DNA from 3 places in the Ancylomarina sp. YFZ004 genome. Region 1 is predicted to be linked to each of the others. Evidence: riboswitches for the same ligand, from Rfam matches in the RefSeq annotation. Region 1 holds a riboswitch; each other region holds the start of a gene.
What was found. Region 1 has a riboswitch for cobalamin ahead of ACXR6G_RS17970 (precorrin-2 dehydrogenase/sirohydrochlorin ferrochelatase family protein). Riboswitches for the same ligand answer to the same signal wherever they lie in the genome.

Region 1 (5,322 bases):
TCAATTTGAATTCTTCTATGCTTCTAATTGCATTATCCAGATAAACTCCTGGGAAGAAAATATAGGGTAAAGCGATAATACGCTTATATGATAATTGATCTAAAACAGCCAAAGCTTTATCTACCGAAGGGAAAGTCATACGTGAAGTAAAAGCATTGATCATGAATGGCATTTTCAACTCTTCCTGAGCCAAACGAGAGAGCTTGAGCATATCACCATTTGAATCGGCCATAGAAGCACCAATACCAATTGGGAAGAAAGCGGTATCGCTCATATCTTCATCAGAGATACTCTTCTTGATTAGATCCAAAGAAAGATCCACCATTTCCTGACATACGCCAATGTAATTAGCCAATTTGATTGTCACCTCATGTTTTTCCTGAAGCTCGTGAAGCTTATTCGGAATATCAGCAGCAATATGAACACCATTGAATAAGAAAACAGGCACCGCAATAATTTCCTCTACACCCTTAGCCTTCAACTTGCTTACACCTTGTTCGAAATTAGGTTCAGAAAGTTCCAGAAAACCATATTCAACTTCATAATCAGTTATTGTGCTTGCAAATTTCTCTGCAAATGCTTTAAAAGCTAACTCTCCAACTTGAACACGAGTACCGTGTCCGCACAGTAATATTCCCTTCTTCATATTTAAGATTTATGAATTTTAATTGATGATTGAGTATTCCTCTTTTGCTTGTGCTTCTTCAGCTACAGCCATCAGTTTATCTGATATAGAAACGACCTCGCCAACAACCATAATGGCTGGTGGGCGAAAATCTAAAGCTTCCATCTTTGCAATGATATTATGCAATTCACCTTTCACAACTTCCTGCTCTGGACAAGTTCCCCAACGAATTAAGGCAACCGGAGTTTCTTTTGAACGTCCATGTTTCATCAAATTGTTAATGATAGTCGGCGCATTGGTTATGCCCATATAAAAGACAAGCGTATCGATACCTGTAGAAATTTTATCCCACTGCAAATCTCTTTCGCGACTTACTGGAGGATGACCGGTGAAGAATGCCACTGAAGAAGAAACATTACGAGCCGTTACAGGAATACCAGCATAAGCTGGTGCAGCAATACCTGAAGTGATACCAGGAATCTCTTCAAATTGAATTCCATTCTCAAGCAATTTAATCGCTTCTTCACTCCCTCTACCAAATACGTAAGGATCACCACCTTTTAATCGAACAACCGTCTTACCCATTTTGGCATAATCCACAATCATCTGATTGATATCTTCCTGTGGGCAAGTGTGATTCTTATGCTTTTTCCCAACATAAATACTCTCACAACTGTCCTTACAATAGTCCAGAAGTTCAATATTAACCAAGTAGTCGTAGAATACGACATCGGCAATTTTTAAAGCCTCAGCGGCCTTAACGGTAATTAAACCTTTATCTCCAGGTCCTGCTCCGGTTATATATACTTTTCCGTTCATTATATCTTTCTTAAATATAGTATCTCAATTTATCGATGCGAATCGATTTATAGGTTCCAAGTTTTTGTATCAACCTTATCTAATAATGCTTCTACCTTTTCAAGTAAATTATCCTTCATAAAGGCCTTCTTTTCCTTTTCGCCAAGTCCAAGAGTATCCTTTACCATCTGATTTCTCAGACGCCCCAACTCCAGAACTTCTTCTTGCAAAGAGTTATCGAATTTTTGATCGAGATATGTACGTATTTTTTTAGCCAGATAAGGATTTTGACCATTGGATGAAACAGCCAGTTGAATATCGCCACATTGAGTAGCAGCTGCCGGATAAAAATTGGAATATTCAGATGAATTGGCTGAATTAAATAGAATAGCTTGTGATTCAGCATCTGCACCTATTCGAGAATTTGTTTCTGAACAATCAGTTGCAGCTATTACAAGAAAAAAGCCATTGACATCATTGGCTTGATACGTGCTATTAAGATAATGGTAGGCACCTGCCTCACGCATTTCTTGCAGAATAGCAGTAATATTTGGAGCAATTAGTGTGACATTTGCTTCAGCCTTAATCAAAGATTTAAGCTTACGTTCTGCCACTTTTCCGCCGCCCACAATTAAACAATTCCGGCCCTTTAGATTTAAACTTACTGAATACCAGCTCATCGCACTTTAGTTTACATTAACACTCTGATTTTTAACAAATCAATTTCCAGGTAAGCAACTAAATATGATGGGGTATGTTTGTTTAATTGAAGATAAATATATCTACAAACAACTCCCTTCCCCAAGAGTCTTAAGTTTGATTACCGTTTTGGCAGGTTTCCTGACTTGTTTCGTAGATCAATAGATCGGTTTTATTCCTTCCCATTCCGAGTGTTGGAACAGTGGATTTAGTAAAAACCATAAAAAACTTACAGTAGCGGGGGCTGTATCGGACTTTAACCGAATTCCCTTTTAAAGCTCAATCGACGATTAAGCTTTCACCAAAACTGCGTCAAATGTAAGCGTTTTTTATTCTCTCCAAAACAATTTAAAGACGATTTGTTCTTTTTTAGATTTGTTATAAAACATCAATATCCTGAACAGGTGTTAAATATCAACATCATAAGCTTTCTGATTAGGTCATCACAGCTTCTAATTCAGACTAATTATTCTTTTTTTATTCCTAAACCATCAAGAAAATCTGTATCTATGTATCTTTAATCAATTTTTAAGTTTTAATAATCACATGGCTTCTTTACAAGTATTCTCCATAACCCTATTAGCAATCTATGTTATTCTCATTGTCGGATCATCTATATTTTCTAAGAAAAGTGATTCTATTGAAGGCTATTTCCTAGCCAACAGATCCCTCTCTTTCTTAGCCTTAGCCATCACGTTTATTGCTTCGTGGTGGGGAGCTGGTTCAGCTATTGAAACGGCTGATCACTCCTATCAGAATGGAGTTTCTGCCTTCTGGATTTATGGAATGCCTGTTTTATTCTCTACGGGTTTACTCTTTGTATTTGCGAGGGCCATCCGAAAAGTGGGCAGCATCACGCAACCCCAATTATTGGAAGAACGATATGGAAAAGCTCCAGCACTAATGCTTTCGGTACTGATTTTCTTATTCATGACGATTACAGCTGCCTCACAAATTGTAGGAATTGGTATATTCTTCGAAAAATTTCTACACTTAGATTATAAGATGTCAGCCATTATTGGAACAGGTATTGTCTTACTCTATTCCTTTTTTGGAGGATTCAAAGCTGTTGTCCGTACTGATATCATACAATTTGTCTTTCTCTTATCGGCCTCAATATTGGTCTTTGCCTACGCCTATTATTATTCAGGAGGAATTCCTGCAATTAAGAATATTGCTGATACAAAAGGCTTAAGCAACTATTTCTCTTTTACCCATCAGATATCAAGTAATATGGTTTATATCATCACATTTGGTAGTGCGTGGATGATACAGGCCAATGTCTGGCAACGAATTTCAGCAGCTCGATCTCCCCACGATGCTCGTAAGATGATAGGCTTAAGCTTTCTAGTCTATATCCCTCTTTACCTAATGGTGACTTTTACGGGGATGCTAGCTTTAGGCTTATTTGAAGAGATGCCTCAAGGTGGTGTTATTTCAGGCATTATCAATGATTATATGCCTCCATTCCTTGGTGCATTAATCTTTGTGGGTATTTGTTCGGCCATTATGTCTACCATGGATTCTTTGATCAACACGGGAGCTATGGTTCTTTGTGTAGATATATACAAAAACAAGTTTAAGCCTGATGCCAAACAAAAACAACTTCTGATCGTTGGAAAGCTAGGAACAATTGTTGTCACGCTTATTGCCTTGGTTATTGGTCTCGAAATAAAATCAATTCTTAAGGTTTCATGGCTTGCTGCCGATCTTTTATCAACGGGTGCTTTCGTCCCTTTAATGCTAGGCTTTATTTGGAAAAGGGGGACTACGATTGGAGCGATGTCGTCTATGATTTTTGGCACCATTTTCTCGCTTTACAACTTAACGGTTGCTCTGGGTGCCAAACTGCCTCTTCCCTGGGAAATTGGAACAGCCAAACATGTTTTAATTGGCATGCTTGGATCAGCCTTAGTTTATTTAATTGCCAGCTTAGTCAGCAAAGCTGAAACAAATAAATCGGCATCATTTATTGCTAAGGTTGGTTTCAATAAATCATAAAACGTTTCTACACTCCCAAAGATATATAATAGATTCATCGGCATGATAGGCTACAATTCCACAAGTAGTATCAAGTTACAGTAAAGTAGCAGCGTGCTAAAACCCCTTGCTACTGGACGATTACATCGTGTGGTTTTTATTTCTAACAAAGGAACGCGATACTACTGAAACGAAGTGGAGCTCGGCGAAGCTAATTAGTATAAGTCCGACATAAGCATCGCACTTATTAAGACTCTCTTTATCCTTGAATCTTTTTTCTCCGGTTTGGTCCTTATTTGCTCCGCTTTGGTATTTCTGAGGTACCCTCCCTACCTGGGAAGTGCGGCTTGGTACTTCTGAGTTCCGGTTTGGCATCTTTTCACTCCGACTTGGTTCTTTTGAGGTACTCCCCCCTACTTCGGAGGCACCCCCACCCTGTTAAATAGATTCCATTTTTAAAGACACACAACCCAGCACCTCCCATTCCCCTTATGAACAACAACTTACAGAAACATGGTTGCTTTTCACAAGTGGTATCAAGCATAATAATTATAGGTTTATCAGTTACAACTGGAATATTTTGAAGTATTTTTTAAGTAGATAAATTTCATTTCAACTCCCCCTGAAATCTTAAAACACTATTTACAATAACACTAATCTTATGTTGTTTTTAATTAATCTTAATACAAATCAATATTGATATTTAGCTAATCAGTTAAATATTTTTTAAGTTAAGGCTTCTTAAGCCTAAATATAACCCAAATCGCATGGTCCATTTACCCAAAAATGTTCCCCTACTTGTCTTAATTTTGATACTTAATTCGTTTCAACTCTTTAGCCAAACAGATACAAGTAAAGTTGAAAATCTCTTTGATATGTCGTTCGAAGAATTGCTAAACCAAAATGTTGTAACGGCTTCAAAATACGAACAGTCTTTATCAGAAGCTCCTTCTTCAATTACGATCGTTACTTCAGATGATATAAGGGATTATGGTTATAATACATTGGATGAAGCATTAAATAGCCAAAAAGGATTTTATATTTCAAACGATCGTAATTATAGTTATATCGGAACCCGTGGATTTGGAAGGTCGGGCGATTATAACAATCGTAGTAAATTGTTGATAAATGGGCATACATTAAATGAAAATGTGTTTGGTTCAGCATCGTTTGGCTCGGCCTTATCATTTAACATGGATTTAATTGACCGTATTGAAATC
Region 2 (5,322 bases), on a different contig from region 1:
ATGATAAACCTGTGGTAGATTCCACTTCCGTTCGTCATTTGAATCTAAACGAAGTACAAATCAACGCTTCACGCGTTAAATCTAAAGTTAAGGATCTACCTCAAAAGGTAGATGTGATTACTCAGCGTGTGATTAAAGCATCACCAGCCAATAATGTGGCTGGCTTACTTAAACGTTCATCTTCGGTTGATATTCTTCAATATCCAGGTGTTTCAGCCGTTGTTAGTATGCGTGGGTTTACACCTTCGCCATCCGTTAAGTATACACTTATATTAATAGACGGAAAACCTTCAGGAACAGATAATATTGCTAGTATCGACCTACAAAATGTTGAAAGAGTAGAAGTGTTGAAAGGACCTTTTTCAGCTCAGTATGGATCAGCAGCTATGTCTGGGGTTATTAATGTGGTAACGAAAAAGAATAGTGGTGAATTAGCAGGCCAGTTTGGGATTGAATATGGAAGTTTTAAAACGTCTAAAACAAACCTCTCTATGGGAGGCGCTTTATCAGATAAAACGAATTTTGATATTTCTTTGGCTCATAACAGACAAGCAAAGGATTATAAAATTGGTAATCGTAATCTTTACGATGAAGAATATGCCAAATCTATTTTAGATCCTTCTACCTATGGCGAACGAATGGAGAATTCTCAGTTCGAAACCTATAGTGTGAGTTCTAGAATTGGTTTTATTCTTTCAAAGAATTGGGAAATAAACTTTAATGGGGGATACTACAAAGCTGATGATGTTGAGACACCCGGTAACTTTTGGCATACTGAAGGTATGGATTCCAAAGATATTGAACGTTATTCATTCGGGTTTGATTTAATGGGAAATCTAGATGGCCATCAAATTAAATTTTCGCCATATTATTCTGATGAGGATAACAAAACTTATGATGTAGGTTCAGATGGCTATGGTGACTTTGTAAGTTCTTTTAAAACATATGGATTTCAATTGCATGATACTTATCAAATTGGAGACCACACTTTAGCTCTTGGATTAGATAATAAAACTGAAAGTTACAAGAGTAAGAACTATAAACCCTCTGGTGAGATAGAAGCTCCTTATCAACCTAATCATAAAAATATATCAACAGGAATTTTTGCACAATCTCAGTTTAAATTGCCGAATGAAAAATTGAATCTGTTAATTGGGGTTCGTGGTGATAATGTTAAGTTTGAATTGGAAGCTGATAAGCTTTTAGCAAACCTAAAAAGTAGTGAGAACTATTGGGTGTTTACTAAAAATATTGGTTTGAAATTTGAACTACTTGATGGTCTTTCTGCTCATACAAGTTGGGGAGATGCTTTTTTAGCACCAAAAGCTTATCAGGTTGCTGGTGAGTATACAAGAGGATCTTCAGTAACAGTTGGTAATCCTGGCCTTGATCCGGAAAGATCAAACACCGTAGATTTTGGTTTCACTTACAATAAGTTTAAGCAAGGGATTAATTTTGATTTAACTTATTTCAGCACACATCATAAGGATAAGATCATAAGATCAAATTTACCAGATTATAGTACAACATATATAAATGCACAAAAAGCTAAAATGAAGGGGTTAGAATTGATTGCTTCTTATGACTTTGGTGCTTTAAGTGATTATGATTATTCGTTACGAGCGTACTTAAATTACACTCATATTATTGATGCAGATTTGAAATACAAGGATGCTCAGGGCCATAATCAAAAAGGAGCTATGAGGTATGTCCGCGATAATACCGCATCATTTGGTTTGGAATTCGATAATTTGAAAGGATTCACAACACGTTTGAATGGACGATATATCGGTCATCGTTATGAGAATAACTATATATATATGGCTGATTATTCAAATTGGCCAAATATTACAAAGGAACCAATTATTTTCAATGGTAAGGAAGTACGTTCTGATCTGATTAACGAAGAGTTGTTACGTCATCCGGTATCTTACGTTTTCGATTACTCTGTTTCTTATACTTTCAAAGAAAAATATACTTTAGGTTTGACAGTATCCAATCTATTGGATGAAAATTACACTGAAAAAGATGCTTACAATATGCCAGGAAGATCGATAATGGCTAAGTTCAATTGTCGATTCTAAAATCTATTAATTCACTCAAAAAGGGATGTTCCAATTGTGGAACATCCTTTTTTTATGATAGGTGGTTTGTTAGCTGTTGATTTATAGTGTGTTTAGGAATATGTTCCAAATAAGAGATTAGGTCGTCTGATTTTGTTTTTTTTTATACATTTGCAGCGTAATTGGTTCTCGTGAATCTGACTTTTGTCAGATGGAGATGAAAAGGGAATCCGGTGTGAGTCCGGAGCTGTTCCCGTAGCTGTAAGCTCAGAAAAAAGCTTTTTCACTGCAATGCCACTGTTCGCCTTAGGCGGATGGGAAGGCCGAAAAAGTTGAGTAAGTCAGAAGACCTGCCAATGCAAACTTATTTTTCAAAACATTCGGAGAAGATGTTTGGAAGACGATCGAATGCGATATTTCTATTGTTCTATCCTTGTGTTTTCTTCTTTATCAATTATAAGATGAAGTTGAAATTATTACTTGTGCTGTTAGTAAGCTTTATAAGCTTAAATAGTTGGAGTCAAACTGTTGGAGTCGATACGATTCAGATTAATACCATTGATATTTTAGCACCTAGATTGAAGCATTTTTCAGAAGCTGAAAAGCATCAGGAAATTGATTCATTAACCCTTGTGCGATATGGAAGTCAGGATTTGGCCACACTATTGCAAAAGGTTTCACTGGTTAATATGTCATCGAATGGTTCTTTAGGAGCTTTATCAACTGTAGGTATTCGAGGGGCATCTGCTACTCACACATCGGTTAATTGGAATGGGATTCCAGTAAATTCAGTGACTACAGGTTCAGCCGATCTTTCCTTAATTAGCGCTGGAGCCTTTGACGATATAGAGGTTGTTTTTGGAGCTCCAGGATCCTTATATGGAAGTGGTACATATGGTGGTGCTATCAATTTATCCAATATACCTACTTGGAAAAAACATTCACGTTTAAATTTCATTTCTGAATACGGTAGTTTTTCAAATTCAAAACAGAGTTTAGTTGGAGCTTACTCTAACAAATATATTTCGTATTCAGGTCAAGTGTTTTACAGATATGGTAAAAATGATTTCGAGTATGACGATATTTATGATTTTGGTTCGCCCACAGAAAAGCTAAATCATAATGAAAATAAGGATTATGGCATAATTCAGGATCTTCATTTTAACTTGAATGAGCATTTTATTGATTTAGGCATTTGGTATCAGGTTAAGAATAAAAACATAGCAGGTTTGATGGGGATTGGAAAGCCTCATAGCCTTCAGAAACAAAGAGATTCTTCTATAAAAGCTTTTGTGGGATGGAAACATCTTTTCAACAAATTTCGTGTAGAAGCCAAAATTGCATACTTGTCGGATAATTTAAAATATACCGATAAAGAGACGGTAGGAGGCCCTTATAAGATCTATTCTAAAATTTCATCTCAACGTTTGATTAATGAAATGAATGTCCGTTGGTATGCGACTTCAAAGTTGAGTTTCGATGCCAATTTAAAGTATAATTATCTGGAAGCTGATGCATCGGCTTATGGGAATACGATTACGGAAAATGAAACGAAATTTGGGATTGTAGCCAATTATGCACCGCGAATTGGAAAATTCGTTTTATCATGGACTCAAGATAAAAGTAGCGAGGTTGATCCGCCATCGATGTTTGCAGCCAGTTCATTGGTTCATGTTTTACCAAATATTTTCGACTTTCGATTTAAAGTTGGAAGCCATTACCGCAGACCTACATTTAACGAAAGGTATTGGATCCCTGGAGGGAATCTCAATCTTAAATCGGAAGAAGGTTGGAATTATGAGCTAGGCTTGATTATGCTGGAAAGAAAATTAGCCGATGGTTTAATGGGGATTGATTTGAATTATTATAGGGCTGATAATACGAATGCCATTTCATGGCAACCCGATGGAAGTTATTGGAGTCCTAAGAATACTGGTAAAGTTCTTTCTCAAGGAGTTGAATTGGAAGCCAATTATAATAAGGATATATATCATGATTATAAGTTCAATTTCACAATGAAGTATGCTTATAATGATACTTATTATAATGATAAAATGGCTACGAATTATAAAAAGGAATTAGCGTATCGTCCTCATCATATTGTGAAATTGGGGAGTGATTTGATTCACGAAAAATGGAGTGTTGGACTTTTAGCCTCACATCGTTCAGATACAAAAACGAATGATGGAGATAATTTAGAAGGAAATATTTTGTTGGATATTAATGGAGCGTATAAGCTAAAACTAGCTGGAACAGATGTTAGTTTTAATGGACGAGTTGAAAATATATTTAATAAGTCATACGAACTTGTTAAATTTTACCCTATGCCTGGGAGAGCCTTTTATTTGGGGCTTAATATTAAGTTGAAATAAAGTTGTTTATACAATTAAATTTAAAATAAGATGAAAAAAGTATTGAATCTTGCGATGTATCTTGTAGTAGCAAGTCTTTTATTTGTGTCATGTTCTGATGATGATAATGATTCAATCCCCAATGTGAGTGTTGATGGAATTTATGTGTTAAATGAAGGAAGCACTAACGGGAGTATCACTTTTATCGATAAGGTTTCAGGTGAGCCTACTCTAAACTATTTTGAGTCTGTTAATGGTTTGCCATTAGGAAAATTTCCTCAGTCTATGACTTTTTCAGATGAATATGCTCTTATTACAGCGACTACAACGACTGGGGCAGGTTATGTTGAGATTGTTGATAAAGTTACGTTTAAGCATGTAGAGTCAATTACAGATTTAAGCTATCCACGTGATATTACCGTGGTTGGTGATATAGCGTATGTGTCTAATGGTAGTGGAGCTAACGCAGGTGATAAAAATGAAGTTTTAGTTATTAATCTAACTACCTTAAAAATTGTAAAAAGAATTGAAGTGGGTGCTGGTCCAGAGAAAATGGTTTTATCAGGTGATAAGCTTTATGTGGCAAACTCTGGTGGATGGTCTAATAGCGATAAAACAGTATCTGTTATCGATATTAACTCTAACACTGTGGTAACTACTCTTGAGGTTAAAAACTGTCCTAAGGATATGGTTGTTGATGCAAATGGAGATGTATGGGTGTATTGCGGAGGTAAGCCAAGTTACGATAGCAATTGGGCTTTAATTGGACTTGCTGAACCAGGTGTATCAAAAATTAGTGTCGCAAATAATGAAGTGACTTCTTACGAGTTGACAGATATTTCTACACCAGGTTTGAAAAATATTTGTATCTCTAAAGATAAAAAGACAATTTATTTTATGTCAGATGC
Region 3 (5,322 bases), on a different contig from region 1:
AATCGCATCTTTTGTAATTTCATGAAAAACAATACGTTTTGTATTTTCTTTCTTTAATTTAAGTTCCTCAAACAAATGCCAAGCAATTGCTTCTCCCTCGCGGTCCTCATCGGAAGCTATCCAAACCGTTTTTGCTTCCTTCGCCAACTTCTTTAGTTCTGTTACAACTTTCTTTTTGTCCGTCGAAACAACATATTTAGGCGTAAAGTTATTCTTAATATCAATACCAAAATCTTTCTTGTCAAGATCTCGGATATGCCCAAAACTGGACTTCACAAGAAAACTATCACCTAAAAACTTCTCAATTGTTTTTGCCTTTGCAGGGGACTCAACAATAACTAAATTCTCTACCATCGCATCAATATTTATGGAAAATCGTGCTCTAAAATTTTGTGCAAAGTAAAAACATATGAACCCTAAGTTCCAAATTTTATGATACTAATTTTCAAAACAATTCATTTTAGGTGTCTTATTTTGAAGTAAAACTAACTCATAAGATTTGTTGTTTTATTTACTATTTTTACGAACCAATTGCATACAAACAAAGCCGAACAACAATTAATTTTAGATAATATGACTGAGTCAGATCTTAACAATACAGACAACAAAATTAAAGGATCTAAAAATTTTAAAAAATATATCATTGCATTCTGGACTATGTTTTCTCTAGTAGTTTTAGGTGTAATCTTTTTATTTATGGGTATATCAAATGGAAACTTTGGATTTATGCCTAGTTTCGAGGAGCTTGAAAACCCAAAAAATAGTTTGGCTACCGAAATTTATTCTGCAGATAAGGTTCTTCTTGGAAAATTCTATTTCCAAAACAGAAGTTTCGTAAAATACGGGGATTTATCTCCTGATATGGTTCATGCTTTAGTGGCAACCGAAGATGTTAGATACTACGACCACTCAGGGATTGATTTAATTGGTCTTGCTCGTGTTGCTAAAGGATTGGTTACCGCCAACAAAAATGCTGGAGGAGGAAGTACACTTTCGCAACAATTGGCTAAAATGCTTTTTCCAAGAGAGCGCTTCAGTAGCAAATTTGATATGGTGTTTCGAAAATTTCGCGAATGGGTTATCAGCGTTAAACTTGAACGCAGCTATACCAAAGAGGAAATTCTGACCATGTATTTAAATAAGTATGACTTTTTAAATCAAGCTATAGGAATTAAGTCGGCTGCTCGTGTTTATTTTAATACAACTCCAGATTCATTAAGCATTGAACAATCAGCTATGTTAGTTGGAATGGCTAAGAACTCTTCATATTACAACCCACTGCGACGACCAGAATTGACACGAGATAGACGAAATACTGTGCTCAGTCAAATGGTAAAATACAATTATCTTGAGCAACAGCAATACGATTCACTAAAGCTTTTACCTCTTAACCTGGATTACCAAAAGGTTGACCATAAAAGAGGCAGCGCAACTTACTTTAGAGAGTATCTAAGAACAAGCCTTACAGCAAGAAAACCTGTCGAAAGCAGATATCCTTCCTGGAATAAACAACGATTTATTGAAGATTCCCTTCAGTGGAAGAACAACCCATTTTTTGGATGGTGCAATAAAAATAAAAAAGCAGATGGTGAATTCTATAATATTTATAGGGATGGTCTAAAAATATATACGACGCTTGATTCTCGTATGCAGAAATATGCAGAGCAAGCCGTCAGAGAACATTTAGGGCTTGATTTACAGTCAGCTTTCGACAGAGAGAAGAAATATCACAAAAACCCTCCATTTTCAAATGATTTGGACGATGAAGCCGTAGAAAAGAACTTATACCTATCGATGAAAAGAAGTGAAAGATATCGTGTTTTAAAGGACAAAGATATTTCTCTTGATTCTATAAAAAGTATTTTTGAAACACCGACCCCAATGAGAATTTTCACTTGGAAGGGAGAACGTGATACCCTATTATCACCTAACGATTCTATGCTTTATTATAAAGGGTTTCTTCGTGCTGGTTTTATGTCAATGGTTCCACAAACAGGTGAGGTTAGAGCCTACGTGGGTGGACCAAACTACAAACACTTTATGTACGATATGGTAAATGTTGGTAAACGTCAAGTTGGTTCTATCATTAAACCATTCCTATATACGGTTGCCATGCAAGAAGGATTAACACCATGCGATAAGGTTCCAAATATTGCACCGACTTTTGATTTGGGTAACGGAACAACATGGACATCTAGAAATTCAACCAGTGCTCGAACGGGAGAAATGGTGACACTTAAATGGGGATTGGCCCATTCTGTAAATAATATCTCTGGCTGGGTCTTGAAACAATTCAAACCTCAAACCATAGTCGATATGGCTAAAAAAATGGGTATTATCAGTCGAATTGATCCTGTACCATCAATATTCCTAGGCACATCAGAAATTACGGTTAGAGAAATGGTCGGAGCCTATGGAACTTATGCCAACAAAGGTGTTTACATTAAACCTCGTTTTATTTCAAGAATTGAAGATAGTAAAGGAAACGAAGTTGCTCGCTCTATCCCACAAAAGCATGAGGTGATGAGTGCTAAAACAGCTTATTTAATGACCAACCTACTCCAAGGTGTAGTGAAGCAAGGAACAGGTGGGCGACTGGGATGGAAATACAACCTTCGCAACGCTATTGGGGGGAAAACCGGAACCACTCAAAACCATTCTGATGGTTGGTTTATGGGAGTTACACCCAACCTTGTTTCTGGTGTTTGGGTTGGTGCTGAAGACAGAGCCATCCACTTCGAAGGTATTCGACTGGGACAAGGAGCCAATATGGCTTTACCTATTTGGGCACTATATATGCAAAAAGTATATGCTGATGAATCTTTAAATATATCAAAAGGCAAATTTGAAAAGCCAGAAGGCTTCAATATTGATTTGGATTGTAACACACAATCCGCAAATCCCAGGAATAAAGGTTTAATCGAAAGTGAAGAAGAAGATTTCTTTTAAAATCAGTCATCTGGTAATATTGGCAAATGATCAATTTTTGATTAAACTTGCAGAACGATTTGGGTTCCGAAAGGAATAATAGGGAATCCTGTTAAAAACAGGAGCTGTCCCCGCAGCTGTAATTCTCGATTCGAAATTTTTCGAATCTGTATTTTGAACGAAAGACCACTGTTTCTATCAAACGGGAAGGTGTTCAAAATTGAGAAAAGCCAGAAGACCTGCCTTAATCATGAGTTTAGCTTTCGGGTAAGAAAAGCAGAAAGTCTCTGTAACCTTTCACTTTTTTGACGCAAGCAGAGTTGATCTTTGCCATAGATTGCTCGTGAAAATTCATAAGTAACTGTTAAAAGGATTGTAAAATTGCGATAGCAAGCTTACAATCCTTTGTTTTTTTTTCAAACTCATAGTATTCCATCAAAGCTTTTTAATTAATTTTGTTTAAATTGACTTTCACAGTTTAGCATCCCGATAAGCTCATTATGAATAAAATCCTCATTATAGACGATGATCCTACGATCTGTATCATGCTTCAAGGCCTACTTAATAAGAAAGGTTTCGAATCAGATATCGCCTTTTCTGCCAATGAAGGATTAAAAAAATTTAGCAGTTTTAAGCCGAATTTAGTTATTAGTGATTTCCGCTTACCAGATATCAATGGTCTTGATCTTCTCAAGCAGATAAAGAGTTTGAATCCTCACATGCCCGTCATCATCATGACATCTTATGCTGAAATTCGAACAGCCGTGAATGCTATTAAACTAGGAGCTTACGAATACATAACAAAACCTCTCAATCCTGAAGAAATACTCGTACTTATCAATTCTGCAATAGCAAAATCTAAAACTGTTGATAAAACGAAGAAAATTGAATTTATCCGTGGTAAAAGCCCGAATTCAGTTCAAATAGATCAGTATATAAGTCTGGTTGCTCCTACTGATATGTCTGTAATTATTGAGGGTGAAAGTGGAACAGGGAAAGAAATTGTTGCACGTAGAATTCATGAGGCCAGTGCCCGAAAGAATAAAAATTTCGTAGCAGTAGATTGTGGTGCATTGTCGAATGAATTAGCCGGCAGTGAACTTTTCGGTCACAATAAAGGCTCATTTACGGGTGCTATTAGTGATAAAAAAGGTCAGTTCGAATTTGCCAAAGGAGGAACACTCTTCCTGGATGAAATTGGAAATTTATCCTACGAAATCCAGATCAAACTATTAAGAGCTATTCAAGAAAGAAAAATCCGACAGCTTGGCAGTAATAATGATATTGATACCGATGTTAGAATCCTCGTTGCCACTAATGAAGATCTAATTAAAGAGGTTAATAAGGCTAATTTCAGAGAAGATTTATATCACCGGTTAAACGAATTCAAAATTTCGGTTCCAGCTCTTCGTGATAGAAAAGAAGATATCAAATTATTTGCTGATAATTTTCTAAGCCTATCCAATAAGGAACTCAATAAGAACATCAATAATTTTTCTGATGAATTTATTCAAAAGTTAAAAGATTACAGCTGGCCTGGAAATTTAAGAGAACTTAGAAATGTGATCAGAAGAGCCTTACTTTTAAGTACAGGGGATCGTGTTGAAACATCTGCCTTACCTACAGAAATCCTCCACTATCAGGAGACCACTACCCTATCTGATAATACAACAGATCTGAAACTCATTCAGGCTTCAACAGAAAGAGATAAAATTATAGATATTTTGAGAGAAGTCAACAACAATAAATCGAAGGCAGCTCGCTTACTCAATATCGATAGAAAAACACTTTATACTAAAATGAAGCAATACGGTATTGAGGGCTGATTTCACCTTTAAAATCTTAACAAAGAATGACAAGAAAATTCCTAGATTATACAATTTATTACCTTACGGTTTGTGCTCCATTCATTCTTATCTACAAACCCGAATTCGACATTAGTCAATTCATGATAGTCTATTTTTTATTCTTCAGACCTCTAATTGATGGTTTGTTCTTGACCTACCTAACCAAAAAATCAAGTTGGGATTTCTATATTCCATTCTACTCACACACGAAATATTTCAGAATGTTTTTAGGAGGAAAACTATAAAATTGATCAAGAGTTCTTTTGCAAGTCTTCAATTTGTTCAAAAACTTGATTTGATATTTCATCTAGTTTATCGATAAAACTGTTCACCTCATCAAGATTCATTAGCTCATCAGGATTTTGATGAATCATTTTTTCTAATTCTATCAAAATCTCGCTTGCTGAAACTATTCCAAGTTGACGATAAGAGCTCAACATTCTATGGGCTATTTCGCCTAACTGAGTATGATTTTCTTCTTTACTTGCTTCCTTTAGGAGCTGCAAACTTTCTTTAGCTATTCGAACGAAACTAGTCAAGACCTGAT

Region 2: linked by a shared signal. The riboswitch ahead of ACXR6G_RS09310 (TonB-dependent receptor plug domain-containing protein) and the one ahead of ACXR6G_RS17970 (precorrin-2 dehydrogenase/sirohydrochlorin ferrochelatase family protein) in region 1 are both predicted to bind cobalamin.
Region 3: linked by a shared signal. The riboswitch ahead of ACXR6G_RS14255 (sigma-54-dependent transcriptional regulator) and the one ahead of ACXR6G_RS17970 (precorrin-2 dehydrogenase/sirohydrochlorin ferrochelatase family protein) in region 1 are both predicted to bind cobalamin.

What each region holds. Positions count from the first base shown of each region.
Region 1 is NZ_JBTCHQ010000014.1:82,893-88,214, forward strand. Features, by position in the region: gene ACXR6G_RS17960 (sirohydrochlorin chelatase) at 1-646, opposite strand, end outside; gene cobA (uroporphyrinogen-III C-methyltransferase) at 665-1,444, opposite strand; gene ACXR6G_RS17970 (precorrin-2 dehydrogenase/sirohydrochlorin ferrochelatase family protein) at 1,492-2,103, opposite strand; cobalamin riboswitch at 2,237-2,443, opposite strand; gene ACXR6G_RS17975 (sodium:solute symporter family protein) at 2,669-4,123, shown strand; gene ACXR6G_RS17980 (TonB-dependent receptor plug domain-containing protein) at 4,978-5,322, shown strand, end outside.
Region 2 is NZ_JBTCHQ010000004.1:388,918-394,239, forward strand. Features, by position in the region: gene ACXR6G_RS09305 (TonB-dependent receptor plug domain-containing protein) at 1-2,084, shown strand, start outside; cobalamin riboswitch at 2,230-2,436, shown strand; gene ACXR6G_RS09310 (TonB-dependent receptor plug domain-containing protein) at 2,420-4,435, shown strand; gene ACXR6G_RS09315 (hypothetical protein) at 4,466-5,322, shown strand, end outside.
Region 3 is NZ_JBTCHQ010000009.1:72,841-78,162, reverse strand. Features, by position in the region: gene topA (type I DNA topoisomerase) at 1-354, opposite strand, end outside; gene ACXR6G_RS14260 (transglycosylase domain-containing protein) at 574-2,949, shown strand; cobalamin riboswitch at 2,994-3,189, shown strand; gene ACXR6G_RS14255 (sigma-54-dependent transcriptional regulator) at 3,429-4,754, shown strand; gene ACXR6G_RS14250 (hypothetical protein) at 4,781-5,020, shown strand; gene ACXR6G_RS14245 (ATP-binding protein) at 5,027-5,322, opposite strand, start outside.